4 regions of the Arthrobacter sp. NicSoilC5 genome follow, and region 3 is predicted to be linked to each of the others. Evidence: predicted binding sites of a transcription regulator. Region 3 holds the regulator's gene; each other region holds the start of a gene.
The links. Region 3 encodes Rex, which represses fermentation and respiration genes when NADH is low (regulators of the CRP and FNR family bind a similar motif). Its sites were predicted from a motif close to CTTGTGAANNNNTTCACAAG; they were not measured.
Positions count from the first base shown of each region.

Region 1 (3,839 bases), 1.7 Mb from region 3:
CGGATGATCCGCTCCTGGGTGATCTGGCCTTCGTCGAGCCGCAGGGTCTCGATGGTCCTGCCGTCCCGGATGATGGTGACGGCGTCCGCCACCTTACGGATCTCATTGAGTTTGTGGCTGATGATGATGCTGGTGACGCCCTGGCCCTTCAGGTGGAGGATCAGGTCCAGCAGGTGGCCGGAATCCTCGTCATTGAGGGCGGCCGTGGGCTCGTCCAGGATCAGCAGCTTCACTTCCTTGGACAATGCCTTGGCGATTTCCACCAGCTGCTGCTTACCGACACTGATGTGCTGCACGGGGGTGACAGGATTCTCGTCCAGGCCAACGCGGGCCAGCAGCTTGGCTGCCTCGAGGTTGGTCTTGCGCCAGTCCACCCATCCATTGGTGGCCTGTTCATTGCCCAGGTAGATGTTCTCGGCGATGGAGAGGAACGGGCTCAGGGCCAGTTCCTGGTGGATGATGACAATCCCGCGCTTTTCGCTGTCCGAGATGCTGGAGAAGTTGCAGGGTTCGTTCTCGAACAGGATCTCCCCGTCGAAGGTGTTGTGTGCATAGACGCCGGACAACACTTTCATGAGCGTTGATTTGCCGGCCCCGTTTTCACCGCAGATGGCGTGGACCTCGCCACGGTTCACATCCAGGGTGACGTCCTGCAGCGCTTTCACGCCCGGGAACGTCTTGGTGATTCCTCGCATTTGAAGAATGGGTGTGTTCATCGTCAATTCCCACTGACTGGTCGAAGCTGGGCCTTCCTGCTGCTGCAGGAGGCTGCGGGCGGGGCTGTGGCCGGATGGAGGTCCGGCCACAGCCCCCGGACGCTGACTACTTGACGTCGGAGTCCTTGTAGTAACCCGAGTCGATCAGTTCCTTCTTGTAGTTGTCCTTGGTGATGATCACGGACTTCAGCAGGAAGGCCGGGACAACCTTGACCTTGTTGTTGTAGGTCTTGGTGTCATTGGTTTCCGGTTCCTGGCCCTTGAGGACAGCATCAACCATCTTGACGGCCTGCGCGCCGAGCTGGCGGGTGTCCTTGAAGATGGTGGAGTACTGCTCGCCGGCGACGATGGACTTCACGGAACCCTTTTCGGCGTCCTGGCCGGTTACTACGGGCAGGCTTCCCTTGGCGTAGCCGCCGGTGCTGGTGAGGGCCGAGATGATGCCGATTGACAGGCCGTCATACGGGGACAGGACGCCGTTCAGCTTGGTGCCGGAGCTGTACGCGGAGGTGATGATGTCCTCCATGCGCTTCTGGGCCACGGGTGCCTGCCAGCGGAGGATCGCTGCCTGCTCAAATTTGGTCTGTCCGCTGGGGACCTTCAGGGTGCCGGCATCCATGTACGGCTTGAGGGTGTCCATGGCGCCGGTCCAGAAGAAGTTGGCGTTGTTGTCGTCGGGGCTGCCCGCGAAAAGCTCGATGTTGAAGGGGCCCTTGCCGTCCACCTTCTTGCCGCTGGCATCAACGAGGCCCAGCCCGGTCAGCAGCGAGGTGGCCTGCTGGACACCAACGGTGTAGTTGTCGAACGTGGTGTAGTAGTCGACGTTGGGCGTGCCGTTGATGAGGCGGTCGTACGCGATGACCTTGACGTTCTGCTCCTTGGCCTTGGCCAGGACGTCAGTCAGGGTGGTGCCGTCAATGGCGGCGATGATCAGGGCCTTGGCGCCCTTGGTCAGCATGTTCTCGATCTGCGACACCTGCGTGGGGATATCGTCATTGGCGAACTGCAGGTCCGTCTTGTAGCCGAGGTCCTTCAGGGACTTCTCCACGTTGGCGCCGTCAGCGATCCACCGTTCGGATGTCTGCGTGGGCATTGAAATGCCTACCAGTGAATCACTGGGCTTGGCGGCACCGCTGGATTCGCTGGCCCCGCCGCGGGAGCCGCAACCTGTGGCGCCCACCGTCAGGGCGAGGACAAGGGCCACCGCGCCCATCAGTTTTTTGATTCTCACCATTTTCTCCTTCCGCGGCAGCACTGCCGCGAAGTGTTGGTGGACCAGGCAGCACCAGTGCTCCCTGGTCCTGGCCACATTGTTGATGTGTCGGTTCAATATAGACCGGTTTGTGAACGCTAACAAGAGTGCCCGGCAGGAATTTCGGAAACTTTTCGGCTTCATTGACTTCTTCTTTGTTAGCGTTCACACTTGCTGCAGCACGTAGCTACACCCTGACCCCTACAAACCCGGTAATGAGGCCTAAGCCTCCCGGACGGAGGCAACCCCATGCCAGATGCGCTGTTCACTCCCGGCTCCGAGTCCCACCATGACCATTGCGTCATCGGGGTGGATTACGGAACCCTTTCAGGCCGTGCCGTGGTGGTGCGTGTCCGCGACGGCAAGGAACTGGGCAGCGCCGTCCATGAGTACCCCCACGCGGTGGTTACCGACGTCCTGCCCCGGGACACCGCGGGCGACGACGGCGCCCGCCTTCCCGGGGAATGGGCACTTCAGGTGCCCAACGACTACCGGGACGTCCTGCGGACCGCCGTCCCCGCCGCGGTGGCGAACGCCGGGATCGACCCCGCCGCCGTCGTCGGCATTGCCACGGATTTCACTGCCTGCACCATGGTTCCGGTCAAGTCGGACGGCACGCCCCTCAACGAACTGCCCGGCTTCGCCAACCGCCCGCACGCCTATGTAAAGCTCTGGCGCCACCATGCTGCGCAGGGCCAGGCCGACCGGATCAACCGGCTTGCCGCTGAACGGGGGGAGGACTGGCTTCCCCGCTACGGGGGCCTGATCTCCTCCGAATGGGAATTCGCCAAGGGGCTGCAGCTGCTGGAGGAGGACCCGGAGGCCTACGCCGCGATGGACCACTGGGTGGAGGCTGCGGACTGGATCGTCTGGCAGCTCTGCGGCCGGTATGTCCGCAACGCCTGCACTGCCGGCTACAAGGGCATCTACCAGGATGGCCGGTATCCGTCCGATGAGTTCCTGGCCGCCCTGAACCCGGACTTCAAAGACTTTGTCAGCTCCAAGCTGGAGCACACCATCGGCCAGCTGGGGGACGCCGCCGGCACCCTGACGGCGGAGGCAGCCGCCTGGACCGGGCTGCCGGAGGGCATCGCGGTGGCCGTGGGAAACGTTGACGCCCATGTCACGGCCCCGGCCGCGAAGGCTGTGGAATCCGGCCAGCTGGTGGCGATCATGGGCACCTCCACCTGCCACGTCATGAACGGCAGCGAGCTGCGCGAGGTGCCGGGAATGTGCGGTGCCGTGGATGGTGGAATCGTGCCGGGCCTGTGGGGCTACGAGGCCGGACAATCAGGCGTGGGAGACATCTTCGGCTGGTTCACCAAGTACGGCGTCCCGCCCGAATACCACCAGGCTGCCAAGGACGCCGGCCTGGGGATCCACGAGTACCTCACCGAACTGGCATCCCGGCAGGCCATCGGACAGCACGGCCTGATCGCGCTCGACTGGCATTCCGGCAACCGTTCGGTCCTGGTGGACCACGAGCTTTCGGGCATGGTGGTGGGCCAGACCCTGGCCACCAGGCCGGAGGATACCTACCGCGCGCTGCTGGAAGCCACAGCCTTTGGAACCCGCACCATCGTGGACGCCTTCCGCGACGCCGGGGTTCCGGTCAAGGAATTCATCGTGGCCGGCGGCCTGCTCAAGAACAGGCTCCTGATGCAGATCTACGCAGACGCCACCGGCCTGCAGCTGTCCACCATCGGCTCGGAACAGGGTCCGGCCCTGGGATCGGCCATCCACGCTGCTGTCGCAGCGGGCGAATACGCGGACATCCGTGCGGCCGCCGCGGCCATGGGCGCCGAGCCCGGGGAGGTCTACACCCCAATTCCCGAAAACGCGGCCGCTTACGAAGAACTGTTCAAGGAATA
Region 1 covers NZ_AP024660.1:3,812,145-3,815,983, forward strand. The annotation lists gene mmsA (multiple monosaccharide ABC transporter ATP-binding protein) at 1-716, opposite strand, end outside; gene chvE (multiple monosaccharide ABC transporter substrate-binding protein) at 823-1,950, opposite strand; gene araB (ribulokinase) at 2,218-3,839, shown strand, end outside.
Region 1: a site for Rex is predicted at 2,057-2,076, ahead of araB (ribulokinase). Genes of this name have one in related genera too.

Region 2 (3,839 bases), 1.0 Mb from region 3:
CGGAAATCTGCCGGGCCACGTAATGGCAGCGGATTGCCGTGTTTTTGGGCAGCCAGGTAGCGGCGTCCCCCGCGCTTTTTTGCTGATTGGCGGCGCCGTCCGCCGCGATGAGGTTCAGGGGATCGTTTGCCAGGCTCTGGCGTTCCTTCGGCGCCAAACGCTGGGCGCCCTTTTGCCAGGCATCACCCAGGGCGACGACGTGGTCGATCTGGACCGCGCGGCTGCTGTCCGAACCGCGCCGGAAATCAATATCCTGCCCCGTGTAGGGTTCCCGGAAATGCCCGGACGTCACCTTGCAGGAGGAACCCTCCGAGAACACAACATCGGCGAGGTCCCGGCGAAGAATGTCATTGCGGGTGTCGCAGCCGTTGCGGTCCACATCGAGCCAGGCCTGGCCAAAGGCGTCCCGGCTGTAGTCGGTGCTGGGCGCCCGCCCTTTGACAGCCAGGCCGTCAAGGGCTGCGAGGGCGCTGCCGGCCGGCACCGGGTTGGGTTCCTGGACGGGCTTCATCCAGGCGGGGTCGAAGACCGGCGCCTCCGTGGGCCCCTCCGTGGCGGGCCCGGCTGCCGCGAACTGTCCGGCGGTGAAGAACCAGAACAGTGCGGCAAGGATGGAGACCGCGGCCGTCACCAGAAGCGCCCAGGCCTGCCGGGAACGGCGGCGTGCGCGGCGGTAGGCGGACCAGCTGACGGTCACGGGGTTGACGCCGGGAGGGGAAAGTCGGGCACCCCAAGAGCCTAGGACACAGGGCGCGGGCGGCCGCTGATATCCACACTGTTGAGGACGAGTGATGGGTCACAGCGCCCGGTGGTGGCCGCCGGGTTATTGTTCCCTGGTGACCCTACGCAGGTCTTCTTCCGCGATGGACAGCAGGTCCTCGAGCTGGCGCACCCGCTCATCGGTGACGTCGCCGGTCCTCTGGGCGGCACGGGCGCGCTCCAGAAGCCGCACGGCTTCCTTATGGTTGGCTTTGGCCACGTCCAGTGCGTGCTCGAGGGTGGTTTCGTGCTGAAGTGTCGATTCGTTGTCCATGCCACCAGTGTGGTCCCGTTTCCCGGCTGATTCCAGAGAATCAGCCGGGAATTCGCAGGACGCGGGCGGATGTGGCTAGACGGCGATCGCGGCCAAGGCGGCAGCGCTTTCCTTGGCGGGGAAGGACGGCGGGTTCACGCCTGCCATCTCTTCCATGACGCGGACCACCTGGCAGCTGTAGCCGAACTCGTTGTCGTACCAGACGTAGAGGACCAGGTTCTTGTCCGTGGACACGGTGGCCAGGCCGTCCACGATCCCGGCGCGGCGGGATCCGACGAAGTCGGTGGAGACAACCTCGGGCGAGTCGATGTAGTCGATCTGCTTGCGCAGGTCCGAGTGCAGCGACATTTCACGCAGGTAGTTGTTGACCTCGTCCTTGGTGGTGCCGTTTTCAAGGGTGAGGTTCAGGATGGCCAGCGAAACGTCCGGGGTGGGGACGCGGATGGAGCTGCCGGTGAGCTTTCCCAGGAGTTCGGGCAGGGCCTTCGCCACTGCCTTGGCGGCACCGGTTTCGGTGATGACCATGTTCAGCGCAGCGGAACGGCCGCGGCGGTCGCCCTTGTGGAAGTTGTCGATCAGGTTCTGGTCGTTGGTGAAGGAATGGACGGTTTCCACGTGGCCGTGGACCACGCCGAACTTGTCGTTGATGGCCTTCAGGACCGGGGTGATGGCGTTGGTGGTGCAGGACGCCGCGGAAACGATCTTGTCCGAGTCGGTGATGTCCCGGTGGTTGATGCCGTGGACGATGTTCTTCAGTTCACCCTTGCCCGGCGCGGTCAGCAGGACCCGCGCAACGCCCTTGCTCTGCAGGTGCTGGGACAGGCCTTCGGCGTCGCGCCAGCGGCCGGTGTTGTCCACCACCAGGGCGTTGTTGATGCCGTAGGCGGTGTAGTCGATGGTGGCGGGGTCGTTCGAGTAGATGACCTGGATCTGGACACCGTTGGCAGTGATGGTGTTGGCCGCCTCGTCGATCCGGATGGTGCCTTCGAAGGACCCGTGGACGGAGTCGCGGCGCAGCAGGCTGGCCCGCTTGGAGAGGTCGTTGTCGGATCCGCGGCGCACCACAATGGCGCGCAGGCGCAGGCCGTGGCCACCGCCGGCCTTTTCGATGAGGAGGCGGGCCAGGAGGCGGCCGATGCGGCCAAAGCCATAGAGCACGACGTCGGTGCTGGTGCGGTCATCGCCGCCCCGCTTGCCCACGATTTCGGCGAGCTCTTCGCGGAGGAATTCCTCCAGCGTGGCGCCGTTGCCTTCTTCCTTGAACTTCTGGTTCAGGCGGGCGATGTCGATCGCGGCGGCACCCAGTTCGAGTCCGGCCAGCGTGTTCAGCAGGGGCGCCGTGTCCTCCAGGAGCAGTTCGTCCTTGCTCATCCGGCGCGCGAAGCGGTGCGCCTTGAGGATGTTCATGGTGGACTTGTTGATCAGGCTCCGGCCGTGGATGCTGGTCACCACGTTGTTTTCGCGGTACAGCCTGCCGATCACCGGGATCATGGCCTCGGCGAGGGCCTCCCGGCCCATCCACGTATCAAGACAAGAATCAGACGTCTGGCTCACAGAAATACCTTCCTCGGTTCAGCCGTGTACGTCGTCGTACACAGATGTAGGCCACCTGATGATGTCCAGGGGCACCGGCGCCCGCAGGGGATGGTCCCCAGGCGCCTGGATCGCGTGCAAAGAAAAACCGCCGGTTGCGGACGCAACTTTCGGCGGTAGAACTCCTGCGTCCGGAATCCATTCTAATTTGGCACGGTCCACGGAACACGCTCGGGATGCGTGAAATCACTCACACGCCCGGGGCGGACCGCACAACGCAGACTGCCGGCCTTCAGTTGTGGATGGCAGAGTACAGGTTCAGGCTGGCGGAGAACACGAGCCAGGAAAAGTACGGCAGCACCAGGTACCCGGCGGTGGCGTCCACCGGTCCGAAGCGCAGGATCAGGAACGCCAGGGTTGCGGTCAGCGCGCAGATGACAGCAAAGGCTGCCCACAGGGCCACCACTCCAAGCATGGGATACATCGCGAAGAACGTCACCGGCCACGCAGTGTTGAGCAGCAGTTGCCCCACATAGCCGGCAAGGGTGCCCCCGGACAGGCGCCCTTTGCGCCAGACCAGCCAGGCCGCTGCCGCCACGCCGGCATAGAGCACCATCCAGGTGGTGCGGAACATCCACGACGGCGGCATCCACGGAGCTTTCAGCGAGCCCGCGTACCAGCCGTTGGAGTTAAGGATGATGGGAACTGAGGCGAGTACCCAGGCCAGCGCGGAAAGGGCCAGGAAACCGGCGAGGGCAACACCCTGTGAACGGACGCCGGGAATGCCCGCTGCGGGTGCGGGACGGGTTTCAGGAATTACGGGCACGGTTCAGGATCCCCGACGCATAGCCCGTGGTCAAACGCGGTTTAAGGATGGGACAGCCGATACGCCGGGTTCTGTTCTCCCCTGCCGTTACCGGAAAGGGAGCGACGGCCATCCATCTACGAGTACCGTTGCCGGCACCCTCCAGCGGCCTACCCGGACACTCGGGCGGGCAGCCCTCGAACGTGTCCTGTCTGGCCTTGCTCCGGGTGGGGTTTACCTAGCCTTCCCGGTCACCCGGGAAGCTGGTGGTCTCTTACACCACCGTTTCACCCTTACCTGCCCTCCCCGGCCGGAGCCGGAAATGCAGGCGGTCTGTTTTCTGTGGCACTGGCCTGCGGGTTACCCCGAGTGGGCGTTACCCACCACCCTGCCCTGCGGAGCCCGGACGTTCCTCGAGCCACTTGCGTGGCGCGCGGCCGTCTGGCTGTCCCATCCGGGTCCCAGTCT
Region 2 covers NZ_AP024660.1:1,128,386-1,132,224, forward strand. The annotation lists gene LDO22_RS05305 (HNH endonuclease family protein) at 1-697, opposite strand, end outside; gene LDO22_RS05310 (hypothetical protein) at 824-1,033, opposite strand; gene LDO22_RS05315 (glyceraldehyde-3-phosphate dehydrogenase) at 1,109-2,587, opposite strand; gene LDO22_RS05320 (TspO/MBR family protein) at 2,859-3,392, opposite strand; RNA gene rnpB (RNase P RNA component class A) at 3,437-3,824, opposite strand.
Region 2: a site for Rex is predicted at 2,804-2,823, ahead of LDO22_RS05315 (glyceraldehyde-3-phosphate dehydrogenase). Genes of this name have one in related genera too.

Region 3 (3,839 bases):
AGAACTTCTCCAACGCGAAGTTCCTGACCGTGGCTGAAGTGGCCGAGGTCATGCGCGTCTCCAAAATGACTGTTTACCGCCTGGTTCACTCAGGCGAAATGCCCGCGGTGCGCTTCGGCCGCTCCTACCGTGTCCCCGAAAACGCCGTCGAACAGTACCTCAAAGGTGCTGTTGTGGACGGCCACACCGAGACCGCCTGAGGCGGCCTGTCCCGAGCCGCCCCCGATAAGCGGTACCCTGTTAAGGAACGTTTTACGTCATTGTAAGAATCTGTCAGTTGTTCAGTTCGTAGCTTTGTCCGCGGACATTCCCCATCAGGCAGGTACTGCATCTAGTTTGTAAGGAACTTTCGTGGGTTCAGTTATCAAGAAGCGTCGCAAGCGTATGGCCAAGAAGAAGCACCGCAAGTTGCTTCGCAAGACCCGTCACCAGCGCCGCAACAAGAAGTAGAGATACTTCGAACAGCGTGGAAATGCCCGTCGCCTTCCAAAGGCGGCGGGCATTTTTTTGTCGTCAGGGTTTAGACTGCAGGCTTTTGGCTGCGGCAGGGTGTTTTATGCCCGGGGACCGCGGATGCGGGCGAAGCCCTTCCAGAGGCCGTAGACAGCACCGCCGAAGGTTGCTGCCTTGAGGCCCAGCGTGGCAGCGCGGCGGCCCGCGCGGAAGTCATAAACGGGCCAGTTCCGGTCCCGGGCGTGCCGGCGAAGCTTGGCGTCCGGGTTGATGGCCACGGGGTGTCCCACCAGTGACAGCAGCGGCACGTCGTTGTAGGAATCGCTGTACGCCCAGCAGCGCTTGAGGTCCAGGCCCTCCTGGTCCGCAATTCCCTGGACCGCTACGGCTTTGGCCGAGCCGTGCAGGATGTCCCCCACCAGGCGCCCGGTGTACATGCCGTCCGACACCTCACCTACTGTCCCGAGCGCTCCGGTCAGCCCCAGCCGGGTGGAGATGACTGTTGCCACTTCGATGGGGGTGGCCGTCACCAGCCAGACGCGGCGGCCCACCCGCAGGTGCTGTTCCGCCAACGCCTTGGCGCCGGGCCAGATCCGCGATGCGATCATCTCGTCGTAGACTTCTTCGCCGAGGGCCTTGATGTCGTCAACGGTGATGCCGGCGGCCAGCGTCAGGGCCGAATCACGGACCGCATGGACGTCGTCGATATTCTCACCGCGCGCCACGAACTTGAACTGCTTCCACGCGAATCCGGCCGCCTGGGCCAGGGTGAACGCGCCGCGCTGGTGCATCTTCCGCGCCACGTGGAAGAGGCTGGCCCCGCGCATCAAAGTATTGTCCACATCGAAAAACGCCGCTTCACCGGGCTGCGGCGCAGCAACCGGCCGCGTGACGACGGCGACGTATTTCTCCTCGGGCATGGACTTGAGTCTAGTCAATCCACCCGCTGGCCGCCGTCGGCGTCACCCGCACGGCGCGAACGGCGATACCGTTAAGCCATGGCTACCCCCCGCGTCGTCCTGGTCACCAAAGCTGACTGCCACCTTTGCGAGGAGGCGCGCGACGCCGTCGGCCGGGTCACTGCCTCGTTGGGCCTTACCTGGAGCGAAGAGTTGGTGGACAACCAGCCCGAACTGCGGGAGCGTTACGCCGAAGAGATCCCCGTGGTCCTGGTTGACGGGGTGCAGCGCGACTTCTGGAAGATCGACGAAGCCCGGCTGGAACGCGTCCTGCAGCGCGCCATGGCCAATTAGGGGGATGCGAGTGACGTCCTTGGATTCAACGTCCCAGCCTGTCCCGGGCATCCCGGATGCCGCGGGTGCACCGGCAAAGCAAATTCCCCCTGCTGCCGTGGCCCGGTTGACCCTGTACCTCCGGGCCCTGAACACGCTGCTGGCCGAGGGTGTTGAGCGCGTCTCCTCTGACTCTTTGGCGGAAGCCTCCGGCGTCAGTTCCTCAACGCTGCGCAAGGACCTGTCCCACGTGGGGTCCTACGGCACCAGGGGAGTAGGGTACGAGGTCCAGTACCTCAGCCGCCACATTGCCGCGGCCCTGGGGCTCACGCATGACTGGAAAGTGGCCATCGTCGGAGCCGGAAACCTGGGCAAGGCGCTGGCACGCTACGGCGGCTTTGAATCGCGTGGCTTCGATGTGGTGGCCATCTTCGACGCGGACCAGATGGTGGTGGGCAACGAGGTGGGATGGCTGCGGGTCAGCGACGTCGCGGACCTTGAGACCGTCCTCCACCGCACCGGGGCCAACATGGTGGTGCTGGCGCTTCCTGCGGCGGTGGCGCAGGGCATCTGCGACCGGGTGGTGGCGGCGGGCGTGCACAGCGTGCTCAGCTTCGCACCGGTAATGCTCCAGGTTCCGGAAGGGGTCAACCTCCGCAAGGTGGACATGGCCACGGAGCTGCAGATCCTGGCCTACCACGCCCAGCGGGCGCAGGCGCCGGGGCAGACAGCCTAGGGGCACGGTTTAAAGGCGGCGGCCCGGGATGCTGGACATCCCGGGCCGCCGTTGCGTTCTGTGGTTGGTGGTCAGCGCCCGTAAGGGTTGCCGAAGCCACCGGAATACGGGTTGGCGAAGGGCTGCTGCTTCCGGAAGTAGGGGGCAGCGGCAGGGAGGTAGAGCAGGACGATGGCGGCGATCCCCAGGACGGTCCCGATCGTTGCAAAGGAGGGGATTCCGAACAGGCCGAAGACCGACAGTGCAGCAAAGACGGTTCCCAGGATGCGTGCCCAGTTCTTGCCCTTGCGGATGAAGAAGGCCACCAGCAGGTAGAGGGCGGCGCCGATGATGCCAAAGACCACCAGGGAGCCGGCGATGAAGGGCTTGATGTCGTCGTAGGTGATGTCCGCCCCGCTGGCCCGGACCTGCTGTTCAAATTCCTGCCGGAACTGCGGGGCATCCAGCTGGGTGAGGTTGACGAGGATGGAGATGACGTAGATCGCGGTGGCAGCGATCAGCAGCCAGAATGCGATGTTCACCAGCTGGGGGACGCCGTTGCTTCCGGCCGGCTGCGGCTGCTCCGAGGGGTACTGGCCGTAAGGGGACTGGCCATACGGCGACTGCCCGTACTGGGGTGCATTCTGGCCGTAGCCCGGGGCCTGCGGAGCGTTCTGCCCGTACGGGGAACCGTACTGCGGCGCGTTTTGCCCGTACTGCGGCGCTGCGGGCGGCTGGGAACCGTACTGGGGCTGGTTCTGCCCGTACTGGGGAGCGTTCTGGCCATACTGCGGCGCGTTCTGGCCGTAGCGGGGCTGCTGTGGTCCGGGCTGCTGGCTGCCGGACTGGCCGTTCCCTGGCTGGCCATTGCCGGAGTGGGGGTCTTGGGGCGCGGGAGGCGGGACGGGAGGAGTACTCATGGCGTTCCTTCTGCAGGTCGGGATCCAGGTAGGCTGCCGGGAATCGGTCCTCAGCCTTCCCCCCAGCGTGGCTTAAGTCCACCGTACCCCCGGCGGGTGGCGTTGTGGGTGATTCAGGCGGGATCCACGCCCGCGGCCGGCAGGTGAACCCGGGGGAAAGGCCCTTGGTTAAACACGGCACCCCGGTACCGGGCCGGGATGGCCTGGTACCGGGGTGCCGTGAACGGGGAAACTTATGCTGCGGGGGCGATGAAGGCCAGTTCCAGGTTGATGGCAACCTTGTCGCTGACCAGCACGCCGCCGGCCTCGAGGACGGCGTTCCAGGTCAGGCCGAAGTCCTTGCGGCTGATGGTGGTTTCGGCGGTGAGGCCGGCGCGGGTGTTGCCGAAGGGATCGACGGCCACACCGTGGAGTTCGGTCTCAAGGGCCACGGGACGGGTGACGCCCTTGATGGTGAGGTCGCCCTGGAGTTCGTAGGCATCGCCCTTGGGGACGATCGAGTTGGAAACGAAGGAGATT
Region 3 covers NZ_AP024660.1:2,133,363-2,137,201, reverse strand. The annotation lists gene LDO22_RS10055 (helix-turn-helix domain-containing protein) at 1-200, shown strand, start outside; gene LDO22_RS10050 (AURKAIP1/COX24 domain-containing protein) at 352-450, shown strand; gene LDO22_RS10045 (HAD-IB family hydrolase) at 555-1,373, opposite strand; gene LDO22_RS10040 (glutaredoxin family protein) at 1,452-1,706, shown strand; gene LDO22_RS10035 (redox-sensing transcriptional repressor Rex) at 1,717-2,421, shown strand; gene LDO22_RS10030 (hypothetical protein) at 2,493-3,320, opposite strand; gene LDO22_RS10025 (YceI family protein) at 3,554-3,839, opposite strand, start outside.

Region 4 (3,839 bases), 530 kb from region 3:
CAGGATCACCGGCTGCGGGCCGGAAAGGTCCACCGTGTAGTAGCTGGTGCCGAAGTACGTGTCCGTCGTGTTGTAGCGGAAGTACAGGGTGAACCAGTTGAAGCGCACCTCCACCTTGCCGCCGTCGTTCGCCAAAACCTCCACGTCCGTGATGTTGTGGCCGGTGCGCGGCTCCGGGAGGGAGGTGGCCGATGACCTGTCGGTCTTGATCCGGAATACCCGGTCCTCGATGCCGCCGCGGTTGTCGTAGTAGATCAGGGAGATCTCGTTCTGGGGGTCCTGCGTCAGCTGGTCGTCCACGTCCCAGGCCGGCATCCAGAATTCGGAGTCCGGGTGGTAGCACTCCAGCCATTCGTCGAACTGGCGGTCATCCAGCAGGCGGGCTTCCCGGTAGAGGAACGCCCGGACGGTTTCGAGGGTTGCGATTTCCTCCGCGGTCTTCAGGACCGGGGCGGTGTGGGTCAGGTTGGTCATGGGTTCTGCGCTCTCTGTGGTTCCGGCGGGCTCTCTCAGGCGGTGACGGGAACGGATTCCAGGGCGGAACGCTCCTCTTCCTCCGCCAGCGCCCGGTCCATGACTTCCTTCCAGTACCCGTGCTGGATGGGGTAGAGCCCCTCATCTTCGGTGCGCACGCCGGAGGCGATCACCCGGTTCATGCCCAGGGCCTGCGCCTGCTCATCCGGTCCGGCGATCTCGTGGGTGGAGCCGCGGGTCATGTCGTTCCACGGTGCGCTGGTGGCCCAGTAGGTCTTGTTGCAGGAGCGGAATTCCTCCAGGTCGTCCGGCGTGGCCATGCCCGTGGCGTTGAAGAAGTCCTCGTACTGGCGGATGCGCTTTGAACGGTTCTCCTGGGACTCGCCCTTGGGGGCGATGCAGTAGATGGTCACCTCGGTCTGGTCCGCGGAGATCGGCCGGAAGTGGCGGATCTGCGAGGAGAACTGGTCCATGATGTAGACGTTCGGGTACAGGCAGAGGTTGCGGGAGATGTTGATCATGAAGTTGGCCATCTCCTCGCCGTACTTGGCCACGAGCTCGTCGCGGCGGTCCCAGAGCGGACGGTCCTGCGGGTTGGTCCATTCCTGCCACAGCAGCAGGTGGCCGTGGTCGTAGGAGTAGAAGCCGCCCTTGACCTTGCCCCACTTGCCGGCGTCCATGGCCTTGGTCTTGTTGGCGGAGTCTCCGGCGCTGCGGCGGGCGGTGGTGGCCGCGTAGTTCCAGTGCACGGCCGTGACGTGGTAGCCGTCGGCGCCGTTCTCGGCCTGGACCTTCCAGTTGCCGTCATAGGTGTAGGTGGAGGAGCCGCGCAGCACTTCCAGGCCTTCGGGTGACTGGTCAACGATGGAGTCGATGACCTTGGTGGCGTCCCCGAGGTGTTCCTCGAGCGGGAGCACGTCGGCCTTCAGCGAGCCGAACAGGAAGCCGCGGTAGGACTCGAAGCGGGCCACCTTGGTGAGGTCGTGCGAGCCTTCCTTGTTGAAGGTCTCGGGGTAGCCGGCGTTCCGGGAGTCCTTGACCTTCAGCAGCTCGCCGGAGTTTTTGAAGGTCCAGCCGTGGAACGGGCAGGTGAAGGTGGTGCGGTTGTCCGTCTTGCGGCGGCACAGCATGGCGCCGCGGTGCGAACAGGCGTTGACCAGGCAGTTCAGCTGCCCGTCCTTGTCCCGGGTGATCATCACGGGGGTGCGGCCGATGTAGGTGGTGAAGTAGTCGCCCACGTTGGTGATCTGCGACTCGTGGGCGAGGTAGACCCAGTTGCCTTCGAAGATGTGCTTCATCTCGAGTTCGAAGATCTCCTGGTCGGTGAAGATCTCGCGCTTGGCCCGGATGACGCCGTTCTCTCGGTCGTCGATCACGGCGTCGGCAAGGACCTCGCGGGCATGGATCAGGTTCTCGGTCATGGCGTGCTCCTTCATTGGAGATTGCTGGACGGATGGGCGGAGGTCCACTCGGGAAGAGGCTTCGGCGGCGGACGTTGTCCAGCAATTCTTGCCGCTCGTGATTGGCCTCACATCAGGCAAATACCTAGGTTCCACCAAGGGTGTCTTTATGTACCGATAATGACTCAAAAGACGCCTAGTTGATATTTGTAGCGTCCTTATCTCCGGGCCTACGCTTGAGACCAAGATCACGCGGTGCCGAGCAGGGCAGGTGGAACTGCCCGCCCCGCAGGCCGCGTGGGGAGCAGGAGCCCTTCCTGTCCCATTCAATGAAGAAGGTGGACATCGTCATGACCCAAACCCCAACGGACAGCCGCACGGAAAACGAAGGCACCGCCGTCGAAGCAGGCTCCAAGGCAACCGAACGGTTCGCCGCGTCAGGCAAGCTCTCCCGGGTGGATGTATCCAAGGAACGGGTGAGCCTGCTGGCCGGCGCACTGATCAAGGCCGCCAACGACATCGTCGTCGAGCACCAGGTCACCTACGAGGAATACAACGCCCTCAAAGCCTGGCTGATCAAGGTGGGCACGGACGGTGAATGGCCGCTGTTCCTCGACGTCTGGCTGGAACACACCGTTGAGGACGTGAACTCCCAGGACCGTCCCGGCACCGTCGGCACCATCGAGGGTCCCTACTACGTTCCCGGCTCCCCGGAACTCCAGACGCCCGCCACCGTGGAAATGCGCGACGACGAAGAGGGCACCCCGCTGCGGTTCACCGGCCAGTTCACCGACACCGACGGCAACCCCATCCAGGGTGCGCAGGTGGAGATCTGGCACGCGGACGCCGCCGGCTTCTACTCCCAGTACGCCCCGGGCATGCCCGAGTGGCTCTTCCGGGCCACCGTCAAGGCCTCCGACGACGGCCGGTTCGAGATCAACACCATGCGTCCGGCGCCCTACCAGATCCCTACGGACGGCGCCTGCGGACAGCTGATCAACGCCGCGGGCTGGCACGCCTGGCGTCCCGCGCACATCCACATCAAGGTGTCCGCGCCGGGCTACGAGCCGGTCACGCAGCAGCTGTACTTCCCCGGCGACCCCCACAACGCGGACGACATCGCCTCGGCGGTGAAGCCTGAACTGATGCTGGACCCCCGCCCCCGTACCGACGGCAAGGGCGAGGAAGTAGTTTATGACTACGTCCTGGCAAAGCAGGGCCAGAAGAAGTAGCACGCAAACTGGGAGACACCCCCGCACGGAGGCGCTCCGGAGCTGATGCTTCGGAGCGCTTCCGGTTTTTCGCGCCAGCCAGGAGTTCCGATGAGCCATCCCCGCCCCGACCCGGCCGCCACATCCGTCGGGTCAGCCCCGCCGGCGCCGGCGCCGGAACCCCTGCTGGAACGCCCGGGGGTCCGGCCCGCGGGCCCCCGCCGGATTCTTCGCGACCTGGGACTGTCCTATGTCTCCAACGGGGCCATCGGGCTCATTTTCGCGGCGTCCGGACCCATCGCCGTCACCCTTGCCGTGGGGACGGCCGGCGGCCTGACCCAGGGCCAGCTGTCGTCCTGGGTTTTTGGCATCCTCTTTTCCGGCGGAGCGGCCACGCTGCTGATGTCGCTGATCTACCGGCAGCCCCTGGGCTTCGCCTGGTCCATCCCCGGCACGGTGCTCCTGGGACCGTCCCTTCAGCACCTGGCCTTCCCCGAAGTCGTCGGGGCCTTCTTCACCTCCGGCGTGCTGATCCTCGCCCTCGGCGCCACTGGAGTGGTGCGCAAAGCCATGGCACTGGTGCCCATGCCGCTGGTGATGGCCATGGTGGCCGCGGTGTTCCTGAAGTTCGGCACCGACATCGTTGCCTCCACCCAGGACAACCCGGCCGTGGCTGCTCCAATGGTGGCCGCGTTCCTGGTCCTCACCGCAGTTCCCAGGCTTGGCAGGTTCCTGCCACCGGTCCCGGGCACCC
Region 4 covers NZ_AP024660.1:2,667,061-2,670,899, forward strand. The annotation lists gene benB (benzoate 1,2-dioxygenase small subunit) at 1-474, opposite strand, end outside; gene benA (benzoate 1,2-dioxygenase large subunit) at 510-1,895, opposite strand; gene catA (catechol 1,2-dioxygenase) at 2,225-3,106, shown strand; gene LDO22_RS12545 (benzoate/H(+) symporter BenE family transporter) at 3,197-3,839, shown strand, end outside.
Region 4: a site for Rex is predicted at 1,990-2,009, ahead of benA (benzoate 1,2-dioxygenase large subunit). Genes of this name have one in related genera too.